Regions from separate parts of the Paenibacillus sp. GCM10027630 genome, predicted to be linked through region 1. Evidence: riboswitches for the same ligand, from Rfam matches in the RefSeq annotation. Region 1 holds a riboswitch; each other region holds the start of a gene.

Region 1 (4,222 bases):
TTTATTAATTTCATAAATACTAGAAGCCAAGTTCAAAAAGGAGGCTTTTTGAACAACCTCTAGAAGTGAAAAGGATAGGGTAACTAATGCCGCTCCTTAAGTTAGGATATCCCCTAAAGCTCACCAATACAAGAGACAATTAGAAGACAAGAAGGTGACTTGCTGTGAATTCGGAAAAAGCGGTGCGAGCGATTGGGATTTATGGTGGAGGAGTGTTTTTCGGGGTGATGACGGTAGCCCAGCCGTTTTTTACGCTTTATGCAGATGCACTTGGGGCTTCTACTGCATTGATTGGATTAATTGTAACACTCAGGTCTTTATTGCCAATGTTTATTGCAATGCCTATCGGGCAAATGATCGATACCTTGGGACCTTTTCGGATGACCAAGATAGGATGCTTATTGCTTATGGCTTCATTAGCCATTATGTCATGGAGTAGTACACTGTTGGTACTGGCTGTTTCACAGGTGCTTCTTGGAGCGAGTATGATTATCATGGCGTCTTCGCTTCAGGTTCTTGCTACGGATGGGGAGCAGGATAAGGCGAAACGCAACAAGAACATCAACCGTTTCTCCATGTGGTCTTCCGTAGGCAACATGGCTGGGCCGCTATTAGGCGGACTAGTTGTTTCCTATTATGGTTCTTCCATATGGAGCTACCGCTCTGCTTTTATCGCTTCGTTTATCGTTTGCTCGGTTTGTTTTATCCTTGTTTCGTTGATCAAGAGTCAAGATGGACCTGGCAAGCTGACGAAAACTAAAGAGCTTTTTAAACCTAAGGAAATGCTGAACAGCTATATCAGCGGGATTCACTTAACCCGGCACAGGGGTGTTCAGTTTGGGCTTGTGGGTACATTTCTGATTATGTTCATTCAAGCGTTGTATGGCAGCTTTATCCCGCTTTATTTAAATGAGCATGGCTATTCGGCCTTTATTATTTCATCAGTTATCTCACTAATGGGATTGTCTGGTCTGGTATCACGGTTTTTATTGGGCCAATTCATGAAACGGGTGACATTGGAAACGATTCTGCTCACCGCTGGCTGTGTAGCTTCAATATGCCTGATCTTTATTCCCGTTGCTTCCTTGCATATTATCGGAATTGGCATAATTACTTTCCTGCTCGGCAGCTCAATCGGCATGAATTTGCCGGTGACCATTATGATCATGGTGGAGGAAACGAAGGAGTCGGAACGCGGGAAGGTTATGGGGCTTCGCCTCTTAACGAATCGTTTATCGCAAATGACCGCTCCTGCCATGTTTGGCCTACTCGGACAGTCTTTCGGCTTGACCGCAGCTTTTTATACGGGAGGCGGCATGCTTCTTGCAACGATGCTGGGATTTGCTGTCTACAGCTCCAACAGGCAGGCACCGGTGAAAAGCGAAGCCTCCGCTTCTACTGCCGCGGAGCAGTCATCCAACCTTTGAGTTTATGCAGCAGCGGTCATAGTTGAAACAGATTCAGATATTAACCGGGCATTAACATATGGATGTGAAAATCTCCTACATCAGTTATTGATAATGGGACTGCCATTACCTTGCATTCTGTGGAAATATGATGATCTCCCAAAATATTTGGAGGTGTAATATCCACATGAATTCCGTCGTTGTACAGCATTGTGCTGGCATTACCGCTGATCATGTTCCCTAATTCGGAAATAGCGCTTTGACACATTTCGTCCAATTCGGTTACTGCATAACCGCCCATCATGGCAGATACGATTTTCAAGGCCACTTGCTCAGGAAAGCCAAACACGACATCACCTTTGAAATGTCCAACGATTCCGACTTTTAGCCAAATGTGTTTCTCCATGAGCTCTAATTTCTTTACGGTAAGCTGGCCGATTGACGGTTTGGTCTGTACAAAGGTTTCGATTACAAGGATGGAAGCTGATAAAAACGGGTTGATATAGCTTGCTTGCATAATGAACTCCCCCTGCCTGATTAGAATGAATAAAAAGGACTGCCCCGAATTGGAGCAGTCCTTTTTCTGAAAAAAAAGTAAAGCTGCATTTCGGCAACCCAGCTGTCATAGGAATGATTTCCCTTAGACCTGAGGCTTTGCGTCCCTGACTTTCGACAGGTTTGCTATTATCGTTGTAGCTTGTAGGTTATAAGAACTGGTTACAAAGTACTAAAACTATCATATCACACTGCTTCAAGATTAGAAACGAAAATAAATGTTTAAAACACCACAAAATGATAGTCAATAAATAATAAAATAAAAAAGATTATAGGACTAAAATGGGTACTCTCCTAATAGTATAATAGTAGGCTTGGGTTAGAGCCCGGGCTACTAATGGAGGGATAAAATATGGAAATCGAAGCAGTAGAACAAGAAGTATTGTTGTCGGATGAGGAAACTATCGAAGAGGCTGAAGAAGTAGAGGCAGAAGAAGAAGAAATCGAAGCAGAGGAAGAAGCAGCAGAGGAAGAGAGTGAGGAATCAGAATCTGAATCGGCCGAAGAGGCAGAGGAAGAAGCTGACAGTTCGGAGGAAGAGTCTGCCGAGGAATCCGAAGAAGAGTCCGCTGAGGCTGATGAATCCGAATCCGATGAGTCCGGTTCAGAAGCGGAAGCGACTGAATAATACTGCTTCGATCCCTTCTCTACATCTCGAACTGAAATCTATATCATATAGCTTATGATGACAGCAGCACCGCATTATGCGGCAGCTGCTGTTTTTTATTGTGAATATTTTGAAAAGTCAGTGGATAAAATAAATAGCGTTGTATTTATATACATTTAAATGTATAATTATGCATTATTGATTAGGGGTGATGGAATGAGTTTACAAATAGCCTTAGAAACTTCTCAGCTGATGGATGAAGCAAAGAAATCGATTTTATTTACTGCAGCACGCCCGGAGCTTGTAATGGAACGCGGCGAAGGCATGTACTTGTGGGATACGGACGGCAATCGGTATCTGGATTTTATCGGAGGTTGGGCTGTAACTTGTTTGGGGCATTCACCCGAGATTGTTCGAGAGGCTTTGAATCGGCAATCGGGCATGTTAATTAATTCGAGCCCTTCATTTTACAACAAGCCGATGCTTGAATTTGCTAGCCTCTTAACGAATAATTCGTGCTTTGACAGAGTATTTTTTGCAAGCAGTGGGGCGGAAGCCAATGAAGGTGCGATTAAACTAGCCAGAAAACACGGTCAGTTAAACCTTGGTGGAGCTTTTGAAATTATTACGATAATTAACAGCTTCCACGGACGTACGTTAGCAATGATGTCTGCGACTGGAAAGCAGCAGTGGGAACCTTTATTTGCTCCCAAGGTGCCAGGCTTTAAGCATGTGCCATTGAATGATATAGATGCATGCCAGGCAGCTATCAATTCCAATACTTGCGCTATTATGCTAGAGCTTGTTCAAGGTGAAGGCGGGGTTCATGAAGTTGATGCTGAGTATTTATACAAAGTGCGTGAATTGTGTGATGAGTTTGGTCTCATGCTTATTTTCGATGAAATACAAACGGGGCTCGGAAGAACAGGGAAGTTGTTTGCCTATGAACATTATGGAATCGAAGCGGATGTCATGACTTTAGGAAAAGGAATTGGCGGAGGATTCCCTCTGTCAGCCTTATTGGTTAAAGAGCCTTATAATATATTTGAACCTGGGGACCAGGGAGGCACATATTCCGGGCAACCATTGGCCATGGCAGTGGGGCTTGCGGTAGTGAAGGAGATCATAGATAAGAAGCTTTCCGTTCATGCAGAAGAGCAAGGGAATTATATGTATAACAGCCTGCGCGATATTGCTCATAAATATCAGCTAAAGCAGCTGCGCGGCAAGGGGCTGCTGCTAGCCTTTGACCTCCCGGAAGCCAGAGGCAGTGAGCTGGTCTCCGAATGCTTAAAGGATGGCTTGCTGATTAACTCCCCCAAGCCGATAACCATCCGCCTGATGCCTTCACTAATTGTGTCCAAGGAAGAGATCGATGCCATGATTCAAATATTATGCGGAGCGCTGGATAGGTTGCAGATTTCATAGTTTAAGACTCCTTTTATCTTATTGAGCCCTGGAGGATTTTGTACGGAACTAAGAGTTCCGTTATTCCATCAGCCGGCTCTAATCTAAGGAGATAGCGGAAGTGGGAATTCCGTTATGTTGGCCAAATTGGACATTTATGCATAAAAACAGAGGGATAACGGAACTGGCGCTTCCGTTATCCCTCTGTTTTTTGGGCTTTCCAGCTTATAGAGGAACAATGACTTCC
Region 2 (4,222 bases), on a different contig from region 1:
GCATAGCAAAACCCCGAGCGACTGCTTTGAAGTCGCTCGGGGTTTTTTAAGAAATAAGGAAGTATAAGTTGGAACCGGAGGTTCACGGAAGAGCTTCGAATGGAAGCTTTTTAATAAAAAAGTTATCCGCATTCAGTTTAAATCGTTATTTCACATTAATAAATGGGGTGGCTCCACCTGTTACATTAGGTAACGCTCCATTCCATTTTTCAATGGCCTTTAACTGAGCTTCAATTTCTCTTAGCTTGATCAGCTCCGCGGTAACCTCTTGCTTCTGAAGTCTCAAAGCTTCTGCTTGAGCCTGAGCACGAGTAATTTCCTGCTCCTTCTCAATCTTGATCCGTTCCAGATCAAGCTTCGATTTAAGCGCTTGTTGTTCGGCAATTTGCTTCTGCTCAATAGCGCGATCGAATTCCTCCGAGAACTTAAATTCTGTAATATTAATCTCGTCGAGCACCATATTGTACAGTCCCAGCTTGGATGCCAATGCATCTTTTACCTTTGCGCTAACCTCTGAACGCTTGGCAATGAGATCCTCTGCCGTGTACTGGGCTGTAATTCCCTTTAAAGCCTCGCTGATTGCCGGGTCAACAACACGTGCTTTATACTCCATACCTACCGTCCGGTAAAGATTATTTACAGCAACACCGTCCAAATGGTAGTTCACAGCCAATGTTGTAGTTACGGTTTGCAAGTCGCGGCTGGCGGACACCTGACTCGATTCAGCTTTTTGCACTCGAATTTCTACCGGAATTACTTTTTGAATAAAAGGTATTCTAAAATGCAGTCCTTCTTCTAATACCTGAGGCTGTACCGCTCCCAATTGCAATACAATACCACGATGACCCGCTTCAACAATAGTATAGGATTGAAACCCCAAAAGAACAATAGCAACTACTACAATAAGACCTATAATGGATCTGGAAATGTTCTTTGGATTCGGATTCTGGACAACCGTTTCGCTACTCAACCTAACCACCCTCCCCAACGCTTTAATCATGCTACGTTCTTCTATACGTAACAATAACGATCACGTTTCGTTATATGGGCGGATACCGGAAAATCAAACAGTAGTGCTATTGTTAGAACTAGCCGTTCTAGTCCATGCAGAAAAGATAATAGAACTAGTCACCCTAGATTACATGCATTCATTTGAAATTAATTATCAATAATAATTCCGCTTAATTTGAGATTGACTTGGTTCGCAATTGTATCTCCCACCGGGCAGGTCTGTTCCAAAAACTGCACAAACTCTTCAACTGTATCTCTGGGGGCATCCGTTTTGATATGAAAGGTGTAACGAATATCCGAATAACCAGGACGGACATCCGATTTTTTAAAGAAGCCATCCAAGTCAAGATCGCCCTCTACCTCTACCCAAAAATCATCGAGACGAATATTATACTTTTTGGCATATACTCTTGCTACGATTGATTGGCATGCTCCCAACGCACCAAGCACGGCTTCCACAGGATTCATGCCCGTATCCGTTCCACCCAAGCTTTTTGGTTCATCAATCGTAAATTCGAAATTTCTGGAACGTACTTTCACAACTACACCGTCTTGTAAATGAGCTGTCGCTTTAAACGTTGTATTAGCCATATTAATACCTCCTTGGTTTATGTACATATCATGAGAAATTATACCATATAATTCCTATGAAGTTACTTTTATTTGTGTGAATTTATACTTTCATTATCTCTTAAAAAAATCACCATGCGGTGTTATATGTTCATACTTTCAATTAAAAAAGAGAGACTTTTTATAGTCTCCCTAGCTTTAATGAATAAGTCTACTTCTGTGCTTGCCGTAAGTCGTTTAACTTTCGATCGAGAATTTCACTCAATTGTATCAAAATCGGATCTCGTAAACTTCCGCTTTTCTCATACTCGTCTATCATGCATTTTTTCAAGGCATTAATCTCCGCCATAAGTAAAAATAAACGAACCCGTCGACGTTTCTGGTGTTTAGTTAATAGCATAACACATTCCTCCCTTGGATTTTCACGCAATCAAAATGGAGTTTCTTCTTTCGGTAACTGGCTGGCATCGTCTTTGTGACATTAGCCCCTGATAGTTTTGCGTCGCCATTTTTCAATGACTTTGCCTTTTCGTAAATTATGTGTTTGTACTGTAATTATATAACTTTTAGCACAACTTTTAATAGGCATAAATTACCAACTATTGAATATTTCGAAAAAATCTAATAGATTTCGTGTGAACAGGAAAACAACTATACTCGAAAATTATTATTCAACGTCGATTATTACCGAAGCACCGATCTCCCAGCGGAACATAGAAACATATTACATGAAGCGGTAGAGCAGCATATCTCCATGCTTCAGCAAATCGTCCCGAATCGAGAAGACGCTTCTTTTCTCCTTGTTATCATTCACGGCTTGCTGCTTCTGAGATATTTTGAGGGGGGAGAAATGTTGTTTGTATCGCACGCAAAACGTCGCCTTGTTACCTGATACCATCAACTGCTTGCTTTCGTTCGCCTGAATATAAGCCACCGCACTATTAGTTGAAGCATTCCAAATCGATATGTATGTTGTATTCGATGGCGCGACAATAGTTTTGTCAAACGTCATCGTCAGATCCGTGTCCACCTGTGGGTTATTTGTTATTGTTCTATGTCCACGAGAAAAAGCACTTGCCGATACAGCAAATAAGCTGACTCAGGTTATATCCCAACGCCAGCTTACCACCTCTTTTTTCAATGATGATGAGTTCGGAGCTTAATAGAAATACTTATTCTTCTTATTTGGACTTCATCTCTCCGCCTTCGGCGCGCCGTTCAAAGCGATGATCCCCAGATGCTTCTTCAATGTTGCCAAAAGCCCAGTGGATTGCCGTAACGTCGGACCATGAAGGAACCGTTACACCGTAGAGCGGCCCGCGCTGCAATAAACGGTTGATGATCGTGACTGCTTCCGCTCTCGTCAGCAAGCCTTCTAGCTTGAATGAGCCGTCCGGGTAGCCTTCCATCAACCCTGCCGCCATCACCCGGGCAATCGTTTGTTCACCCCAATGTCCTTGGGTGTCGGATGCCCGCGTCGCCGCGGTTTCGCGCAAATCTTTCCAGACGGAAACGATCGAAGCCATCTCTGCTCTTTTGATCGGCCGCTCTGGCTGGAATGTGCCATCCGGCATTCCTTTCATCAAACCTGTACGCTGAGCGTTGCTAATTTCTTTGTATCCCCAGTGTTCGGCCGAGACATCCGGATAGGACGACGATTCGCCTTGCGCGCCTTCATACACTCGGGAAAGGAGTGCCGCCATTTCCGCACGGCTAATCGATTGATCCGGCTTGAATGTCTCATCCGGGTAACCTAACACATATGCTTGATGCTGACCTGTGTTCTCAAGCTTCCGACTAAAGAGATTCATGCGCTGATCGCTCTCTTTCGTCTCATCACCCAGGTAGGCAACCGCCACAGCATCTCCTTTGCGGATCGGCTGCTCCAGGACGAGAATGATTTTCCCGTTTTCAATGATGACCTCGGCAATCGGAACTTTTTTGCCGTTGATCGTAACTTCAAAACGTCCCTTGTCGATCCCTTCATTGGAGCCGCCATGCTCTATGATGATCCGGTTTCCATCCCCTGTTGCCGTCGTCTCTTGGTTAGGCGACGAAGGCTGGCCGCCGCCCGGGGAGGTCGTGCCCGAACTGGACGATCCAGAGCCGGACCTTTGATTGAGTTGCACGAGCGTAAACGTACTGAACTTGTCGATTTCTATTACAATGCCGTACGGCAACCCGTTCAGGTACACGATCTTCCCCTCGACCAGCTTCTTTTCCCCGTCGCTGTGCTCGATAAAGACACGCAGCGTGTTCAGGAAAGAAGCCTGGTTAGCTAATGGAACGATACCATTGAATGGAATGAGCAGCTTGGTTCGGTAATTGAAATAATTCGTTTCGATCTTTTGTGGCGTGCCGACGATTGCGATGCGCCCGCTCCCGGCAGCTTGCTGAACCATCGTCTCCTGCGTGATTTGATTGGCGATGTCCTGGCGTTTTTGATCGTTGCGAACCGGTACTATTCGGAAATACAAGTCCATCGATTGCTGCTTCATCTGCTGCAGGATGGCATTCTCCAGCGTTAACACCGCCGTTTCGCTTTCCAACTGAATATCCATTCCATGATTAGCAAGGCTGGACACGCTGCCCCACGCAATTTGTACCGCAATTTCTTCAGGTATATCATTTGGGAGATGAT
Region 3 (4,222 bases), on a different contig from region 1:
AAGTTCTAGTATACCAATCTCGTCTTCTCTTGTCTTAAACTGCTCCACGTCGAATTGACCGATTTCCACCCGGGTCATATTGCGGATAAGCCGTTTAATCGGTGCGATAGTGGAGTATGATAAGATGAACGTAAACAAAATGATAACAGCGAACGCAATAATCTGGATCGCCATAGACTGGTCCAGCGTCCGCCGAGCAGCTTGATTAATAAAATCCGAAGGAATGAATTTAATCATCGTCAGTGGAACATTGAGATATTGGTCAGCTACCGTGATGAATACGCCCTTTTTCCCATCCAATTGCCCGTACCAGTAACCTTGCCGATCCCCGGTCATTCTCAAATCGGGCTTCTCATCCTCCAGCATATTCCGAATATCCGGCAAACCGCTGGATGTATAAAGAAGCTCCTTGTTATTGTTCATGAACAAAAAAACGGTTTCATGACTCGGGTCCAACAGCTGCCTGCCAAGACGCTCAATCTCATCCAAAGAAAAATAAATCGACAGCAGCCCCAGTACGTTAGGCTTCGGATAATCGATCATCTTTTTGTTAATTGTCAAAAACCGCTCGCCGTTCACCTGCTTCATTTCATATTCGGGCACACTCGTCCAATCTTCCTTGCGTTCAGTGGGGAGCACCTGTCTCGGGACCGCACTGAATACGGAATAGTTGAATTTGGTGTATTTCTGTCCGCTCATCCCGCTGTAGAAATTGACCAGCTTAATCTCCGACCGACTTGAAAACAAATAAGAAAGCTGACGGTCGATATACGTATCCTGATCAAAGCTTGGTTTCTCCAGCCAAAGATAGCTGAGCATGTTAGGGTCATAATACCAGGACACCGACAGCTGATTGAGCTCCTGCAAATATTTTTTCATATTTTCCATGCCAATGTTCATCGTTTTCTGGTTCAGCTCGATCATGTTCTCCTGCAGCGAAGCGGAAGTAGACCGGTATGAAATCAGGTTGGAGCATATAAAAGGAATCGCCGTAGCCAGCAGCGTCCACACCAGCAATTTGACAAACAAGCTGCGCTTGTACATCCGGTTCACCTTTCCTATCCATCCGATTTTATTTAGAAGTGTTTGACCATTATAACAAATTTGGATTCTTAGAAATAAGGTAATATTTGATAGCAAAAAAGGATTATTTTAATGTGCAGCAAGAGGTTATGAAAGGTAAAGCCGCCCGCCGGTTCAAACTTATCTTAAAAAACAAAAAAACCGCCCTTAGGCGGATGTCATTATATATATTCTCTATTTGAACGCTCGCTTAAGCTCTCTTAATTCCTTCTCTTTAAAATACGACTCCACTTGCATTTTCAGCACAAATGCACGGATGGAGGTAGCTTTTTCTGATTCCATATCCACATACCTCGCGCCATAATAGTAACCTTCAAATAAAGTTTCTCGCCGTATGATTTCAGCCACAACGGGCAGCTTAAAGCCCAAATCCAATTCAACCTCAATCGCGAAAGCTCTGCTGAGGTCGAAGTCATCATCATTCAAGGCGAATCCAATCCCGCTAACGCTTATATTTTGAACGGTTAGACCTATGGTGTCCGTCAGATTTTGTTTTTCATCGGTATGGAGCCAGGTAACTGCGTGCAATGAGCCTTTTTGGTTAACCTGAACTCTCGGGCTCTCCCGCTTCTCCACGAACCGACGTTGATTTTGAGGAGGGTTAATGATGATCAGAGCTCCATTATGCTTTGCCACTATTGTAGACAAGAAGGTATAAATGCCTCCTGGTGAGTACACGGTTATTTTCACAGAATCCCCAAGGTTAAAAACCTTATATTCGGGTATTTCCACTTCGATAATATCACCTTCAGCATAAGTAAGAAGTCCGGTTGATACAAACCCATCTTTTTCAACAACGGTTCGGCTGTGAATCAATATTCCTGCAGGACTTTTATACTTCTCATCTTTGTAGTCATAATTTAGGCTCGCAGCTGCAGATCTAGTCATCTTATTCACTCCCGCCGATTATTTTATCTATGTTACAATTAGAAAAGCTTCTTATCGAAGCCCTTTCGATGAAGATCCATTCGTGTCTAAATTGCTTTTCTTGCATAAAAAAAGACTGCCTCCTCAGTGAGAGAAACAGCCTTAGCACACCGTTGTCATACAAAATAATCGGCGGCCAGGCTGTCATAGTCCTTGACATTGGACCTTAGACCCTAAGCTTTGCGTCCTTGCTTTTCAGCAAGTTTGCCTTGAACAATCTGGTTAGAAAATGCCATTCATGTTAGGTAAATTGACCTAAACATTTCATATTTTTATTATACGCTCTAGGGGCAATGAGAATCAATCATCTAATTCGTGATTTAAGTCACATTTAAATATTAATTTATAGTAAATCGCAGGAATTGTTAACTAAAAATTAAATAAATCATAGAAGGTGGTCTCATGATCGACGAAAAAACCTCTAAACACGAACATTCCGATACGAACAGCTACTCTATTGTTCTTTTTGATGGTGTGTGTCGATTTTGTAACGGTTGGGTGCAGTTTCTGATTCGCCAAGATAAAGCCGATGTGTTTCGGTTTTCACCCCTTCAATCTGATTATGCACAGTCCTTGCTCGATTCAACCCGTTCGGCTGATACTGCTCCGGATTCTGTTATTTTGGTTGAAAAAGGGGTCGTCTATACTCGTTCCTCGGCAGTTTTGCACATCTTCAAACGATTGGGCCGCTACTGGGCTCTATTCTATTTATTTATAGCTGTTCCCAGACCCCTCCGTGATGCCGTATATCGATGGATTGCGAAGCGCCGTTATAAGCTGTTCGGTAAGTATGACAGCTGTATGATGCCGACCGAGAATGTAAAACGCAAATTTATCGGATAGCAGCAAATCTGTGATGCTTTACTTCTTGGCCTATATCCACATATGGGGATATCTGTTGGTATAAACCGAGGGGCTTTGCTCATTTATCCCCAGAGCTTTATAATGAAATGTGAACAATAACTGTGTTATCCACAATGTTATCCACAGCATGTTAACAAAACGAATACTTGTTCGTTCTTCACCCCATTTTCGGAACAAAAGAGGTGTACCTTGCAAGATTATATTCCTTATATGAACGAAGCCATAGCCGAGGCACGAAAAGCGGAAGCGCTGCTGGAGGTGCCAATCGGCGCAGTAGTCGTTTGGAACAATCAAATTATTGGACGCGGCCATAATCTTCGCGAAACTACTCTGGATCCACTGGCTCACGCCGAGCTTATTGCTATTAAACAGGCTAGCGACTATTTGCAAGCTTGGCGATTGCTGGACTGCCAGCTATTTGTGACGCTGGAGCCCTGCCCTATGTGCGCGGGAGCGATAGTTCAGTCTCGCATTCCCCAAGTCATCTACGGCACGACAGATCCAAAAGCGGGTTGTGCAGGAACATTGATGAATTTGCTGCAAGAGGAGCGGTTCAATCATAGGGTGGATGTAGTAAGCGGTGTGCTTCAAGAGGAATGCAGCTCGATGCTGACGCAGTTTTTTCGCAGACTACGGGGAAAATCATAAGAAGCAGCTCCGACTAATCCCTTGCTAAATCTATAGTCTCTTCTTTGCTATTCCATTTTATATGCAGCTTAAACCCGGCTTCATCTACATACGGCGTATCCATAGTAGACTTACCGCTTATTTTCAAAGTTGCCGATGAAGCTTCGCTTTTGCCGCTATTGTTAAAATTTTTGCTATCTACAAAGGAATAGCTAGTATCTTTAACAGGTTGATTTTCTTTACCGGTATATCGTATCAAGAATGATTTTACATTAGCTGATTGGTCGACCGAACAGGTGACGCTCCAGTTCTCGCTTTTTCCATTAAACTCTATGGGGCTGGAGCATCCCGTCAACCCTAACACCATCACTATTATCATACCTACTATGAATGTTCTCATAGGCATGACCTCCTTAGTTATCGGATTATGATATCCCCGTACGATTCCATTGTTTACTTACTCAATCATCTCATTATTAGCTCCGCGCACCTCAGCCTGCACATCCTGCGGAAGAACAACAGTAACCGTCATCCACGGGTAGTAGGAATCGAAGCCCCTTCTTTGCGGCAACCGTTTAACTTGCACATACATCGTATCCCCAACGGTGCGTACAGCTACGAACTGCTCCTTCTCCATAGGTTGGATTGCCTCGCCCTGGATAGTACGGCTGCGGTAAGTACCGAACACTTGAAGTGACCGCTCCTGCGATTTATCCACCTT
Region 4 (4,222 bases), on a different contig from region 1:
CACCACTGAATTGTCGATCTCCAATATTGCTGAAGGGATTGGGATGGAGCTGTATTATTTCTCGCGGTTATTCAGAAAGCAGACCGGGATGTCCCCATCCGAATACCGCAAGGCTTCTGGGAAAACAACGATGGCAGAAGATGACGATGCTCCTGAAGGGTCGATGGTTTAGTGTCTTTGAACGATGCGCCTTTAAGCTCTAGCACTCATCAGCTACAGCTACACAATTGCGCCCGCTAGCTTTGGCCTTATACAGCGCATTGTCCGCGTATTTCAGCAGCTTCTCCAGCGTTTCGGCTTGTTCATTGCGATAGGCGATGCCAAGGCTCGCAGTCACCTGCAAATCTCCGTGGCTTGTAGGGAAGCTCAAGTCGCTTATCCCTCTGCGAATTTGTTCTGCTAAAGCTTGAACCGATTCGTTAGAGGTGTTGTTGATCAAGAGGACGAACTCTTCACCGCCGTAACGGCAGAAGGTTTGTGATTCGTCATGCAGCAGGTAGGTGCTGACGCGTCCGGCAACAGACGCCAGCACCAGGTCGCCGACAGGATGCCCGTACTGGTCATTGACCCCCTTGAAGTGGTCAACATCGAACATGATAACGCCAAGATGACTGAACGTATCGACAGACTGCTGAAAAATGCGGACGGCTTGCTCGAAGAAATGCCGCCGATTATGAATCCCGGTCAATACGTCCGTTGCAGCCAGCCGCTGCATTTGACGATATAGCTGAGCGTTCTGAATATAGCTGCCTACTTGGCTGGTGTAGGTGAAGGCTAGCCCCACCTCGCTTTGAATATAGGGGCTGTGGTTCTGTGCAATGATCATTCCCCGAACCTTGCTTTCAATCAAGATAGGCAAGTGAAGGAAGCTGACCCGGTTCATTTCCTTTACAATCGGCTGCTCTTCCTGCTGAAGTAGGATGAACATTTCGTTAGCTTGCTTTTCCGCGTATTCAATGTCTTTGTAACCGCTGGAAGATTCATCATACCGGGTTATCATGGCTGTCAGCGTATCGTAATGCTGAATCCATAATGCAGCACTGGTGTAAGGAACCAGCTCCCTTAAGGAAGCGAGAATTCGCTCGTTAACCTCCCCCTCATCCAATGTCGAGCTGACTGAAGAAAGCGCATGCCGCAGCTTCTCCCCGTCTTGCCTTTGTTTAAACTCCGCGTTGTAACGTCCTTCCAGCTCAACGGTTTGTGCCGTTTGCATCAGCAGCCCGGAGATTTGCTTCAACATCCGATTAAAGACACGGCCTAACTGGCCTATCTCATCCCGTGCAGTTGTATTGGCATAGCTGCGTAAATTCCCGGCGGCGGCTTCATTCATATGCTGAACCATACTTTTGAGAGGGTTTGTGACCCAACTAGACAAGGCTAGCATGATAAGGAAGAAGGACAGGACAAAAAACAGCAAGGAGAGAAGCGTTGGGTATTTATAAAGGGAAGACAGCTTGTGATTGATTTTGTTGCTTTCCACGACAACCACAACGGAGCCCTCGTAGGAGGTTTCATTATTGTCAAGAAACGGGATGACTGCGCCTAAATAAGGATTGCCTTGATAATTATAGGAAACGATGCTTTCCCTGCTCGATTTAACTGCGTCCAACAGCTCAGGGACATCCAAGACAGCGCTGCTGGTTTCTTGATTTTTACTCTTGAAAAGCACCCGGCCATCGGTGTTCACTACATAGATTATGGATATCTCTTTGTATTTCCAAAGTATTTCTTTGGACTGCTCATCGAATCCAACCAGATCCCTGTCTGTGATTCCGAGCGAATGAATGCGGTCCAATTGACTTTTCAGACTTTGCCCTATGACTAGAATTTGCTCCTCAAGCACTTCGAAGTATTTTTTTTGAAACAGATAGGTGCCAATGACATTGTTTAAACCAATGGAGACAGTCAAAATAATCACAAGCATAATCGTTATTTTTGTCTGAAGTTTGGTGTAAGTCATCATCATAGTTTCTCCCATTCAAACTGCATATGTCCCACTTTTACACATTTACGAAAACAAAAAAATCTACCAAAGGTAGATTTTAAGAACCTTCGTTGGGAACTCGGCTGCCGTAGTATATAACCTTAGGCCCGTGGCTTTGCGTCCCTCCCTTTCGAGCAGGTTTGCCTTTGACATCGGAAGATGTATATTTTGTAATGGATAGTATTTGACAGGGGAGCTGAATATCCTTTTTACATTAAGATAAATTTAGGACTTTAGGCTTAAATCTGTAGTTCAAATGACTCCGGGCCTTCAGCAGGCTTCAAATGTGTGGTTAGCTCCTTAACAAAAAACAAGGAAGCGAGGGGCAAGGTGCCGTCAGGCAAGGTGACAACTCCTATAGAACGGGATGGAATCGGTTCGGTCACCTTAATCTCAAAGAGCGTGCCTGCCTCTAAATCGTCTTTCACAAAATCCCTTGGAAGCATGGAGATGCCCATCCCTTTACGGACGAATTCAATAAGCAGATCCACCGATCCGAGCTCAATGTCGGGCATTACATCAATGCCGTAGGTGTGGAGGAAGGCGTGGAAAAAGGTGCGTGAACGGCTGTGAGCCGAGAGCATGACGAAAGGGTTTCTGACCAATTCTTTGAGATTTAAGGGAGAATCAGCTAAACGAGCATACTCCGGACCTGCAACAAAGCAGTCCTGTATCGTTTTGGTTGCTTGCACCTGAATCCGGTCATCTACGGGCAGGTGGACGATGCCGCAATCGATAGCTCCGTCGCCTAACCGTTTTAGAATATCCTCGGTTTTTCCATGAGACAGACAGATGCGTACTTCCGGTGCCTTCTTGTGAAACTCGGCGAGAAAAGGGAGGAGATAATATTTGCACAGCGAGTCGCTGGCTCCAAGACGGATCGTCCCGCTTAATACAGACTTCATCTCGCTGATCTTACGCTCTCCGGCTAGAATCAATCCATAGGCCTGCTCTACAAAATGGTACAGCACCTTGCCTTCCTCCGTCATTTCCACTCCTTTGGGCTTGCGCACAAGCAGACGAACTCCCAGCTGCTCCTCCAATTGCTTGATAGCATAGCTGGCGCTCGGCTGCGTTATATAGAGCTCCTGCGCGGCTCTAGTAATACTCCCGCATTTCACTGTGTAATAAAACACTTTGTACTGATCCATTGCACTCATGACATAGATCCTCTCTATGGATTATATAAAATAGTTCAATTATTTATATGTCTAACTATTCCCTATAATAAAGCTAACAGCTCGAAGCATGCAAGTCAGGACAGCGGGCTCAACTATTGGGAAGCTCTCTGAACAAGCAGTAGGCAGCTTGACAGAGGCTTTTGGAAAGAGGTGTTCAACAAATGGGAAGGGTAGAACCGGAACGAAATTCCCGCTCGCCATGGGCGGCGCTTTACGATAGGGAGGAGGTAGAAATTCACCCGCCAACGAAGCCGCCTGACGGAGCCATTGCAGTACCTGGAAGCAAGAGCTACACGAACCGTGCCATTCTTATTTCTGCTTTGGCAGAGGGCTCCTCGATTCTCGGGGATATTTTGCGCAGCGATGATTCCTATTGGTGTCTGGATGCTCTGCAACAGCTTGGCGTTAGCTTGCAAGTAGAGGGGAATACGGTATCGATAGAAGGAACCGGTGGGGAATGGCCTAATCCGGCAGGCAGCTTGTATATCGGAGCGGCGGGCACTATCGCGCGGTTTCTGCCAGGTGCGCTGGCAGTAGGCAGCAGGGGAAGTTGGCTGCTAGAAGGAAATAGGCGCTTGAGTGAGCGGCCTGTCCGGCCTCTGATCAAGGCATTAAATACAATGGGTGCGGATATTCGGTATACAGCAGACATTGGGCAATTGCCGATTCGCATTGAGGCGAGGGGGCTTGCCGGAGGAAAAGTGACGGTGTCGGGGGCGGTTTCGAGCCAGTTTCTAAGCGGTCTGCTTATTGCGAGCCCTTATGCCAAGCAAAGGACCGAAATAAGGGTAGCCGATAAAATGGTGCAGCATGCTTATGTAGGAATGACTATAGAGCTCATGAAGCGTTACGGTGTTGTAGTGGAGCATAACGAGGCTTATGATCATTTTATAATCGAGCCCGAGAGGTATCAGGGCCAGAATATTCAACTGGAGGCGGATGCTTCCACCAGCTGCTATTTTCTGGCCTATGCGGCTCTGACCGGCGGCCATATACGGATTACAAATCTGACCGCAGCCACGCTCCAGCCTGATATCGGCATGCTCAAGGTGTTTGA

The links. A riboswitch is a leader RNA that binds a small molecule or an ion and turns the genes downstream of it on or off. The one in region 1 is predicted to bind cyclic di-GMP.
Region 2: it holds a riboswitch for cyclic di-GMP, as region 1 does, so the genes downstream of both, ACFQ0C_RS06745 (OsmC family protein) here and ACFQ0C_RS14395 (chemotaxis protein CheX) in region 1, are expected to answer to the same signal.
Region 3: it holds a riboswitch for cyclic di-GMP, as region 1 does, so the genes downstream of both, ACFQ0C_RS28030 (PilZ domain-containing protein) here and ACFQ0C_RS14395 (chemotaxis protein CheX) in region 1, are expected to answer to the same signal.
Region 4: it holds a riboswitch for cyclic di-GMP, as region 1 does, so the genes downstream of both, ACFQ0C_RS03570 (diguanylate cyclase) here and ACFQ0C_RS14395 (chemotaxis protein CheX) in region 1, are expected to answer to the same signal.

What each region holds. Positions count from the first base shown of each region.
Region 1 covers NZ_JBHTGY010000031.1:150,329-154,550, forward strand. Annotated here, with positions in the region: gene ACFQ0C_RS14390 (MFS transporter) at 165-1,427, shown strand; gene ACFQ0C_RS14395 (chemotaxis protein CheX) at 1,468-1,923, opposite strand; cyclic di-GMP riboswitch class I at 2,013-2,099, opposite strand; gene ACFQ0C_RS14400 (hypothetical protein) at 2,314-2,589, shown strand; gene ACFQ0C_RS14405 (aspartate aminotransferase family protein) at 2,785-3,996, shown strand.
Region 2 covers NZ_JBHTGY010000011.1:124,159-128,380, forward strand. Annotated here, with positions in the region: gene ACFQ0C_RS06740 (prohibitin family protein) at 146-928, opposite strand; gene ACFQ0C_RS06745 (OsmC family protein) at 1,159-1,602, opposite strand; cyclic di-GMP riboswitch class I at 2,031-2,117, opposite strand; gene ACFQ0C_RS06750 (hypothetical protein) at 2,306-2,593, opposite strand; gene ACFQ0C_RS06755 (S-layer homology domain-containing protein) at 2,763-4,222, opposite strand, start outside.
Region 3 covers NZ_JBHTGY010000057.1:55,424-59,645, reverse strand. Annotated here, with positions in the region: gene ACFQ0C_RS28035 (sensor histidine kinase) at 1-1,044, opposite strand, end outside; gene ACFQ0C_RS28030 (PilZ domain-containing protein) at 1,258-1,971, opposite strand; cyclic di-GMP riboswitch class I at 2,139-2,229, opposite strand; gene ACFQ0C_RS28025 (thiol-disulfide oxidoreductase DCC family protein) at 2,413-2,853, shown strand; gene tadA (tRNA adenosine(34) deaminase TadA) at 3,085-3,522, shown strand; gene ACFQ0C_RS28015 (hypothetical protein) at 3,536-3,901, opposite strand; gene ACFQ0C_RS28010 (LiaF transmembrane domain-containing protein) at 3,959-4,222, opposite strand, start outside.
Region 4 covers NZ_JBHTGY010000006.1:28,334-32,555, forward strand. Annotated here, with positions in the region: gene ACFQ0C_RS03565 (helix-turn-helix domain-containing protein) at 1-172, shown strand, start outside; gene ACFQ0C_RS03570 (diguanylate cyclase) at 200-1,960, opposite strand; cyclic di-GMP riboswitch class I at 2,055-2,139, opposite strand; gene ACFQ0C_RS03575 (LysR family transcriptional regulator) at 2,224-3,144, opposite strand; gene aroA (3-phosphoshikimate 1-carboxyvinyltransferase) at 3,327-4,222, shown strand, end outside.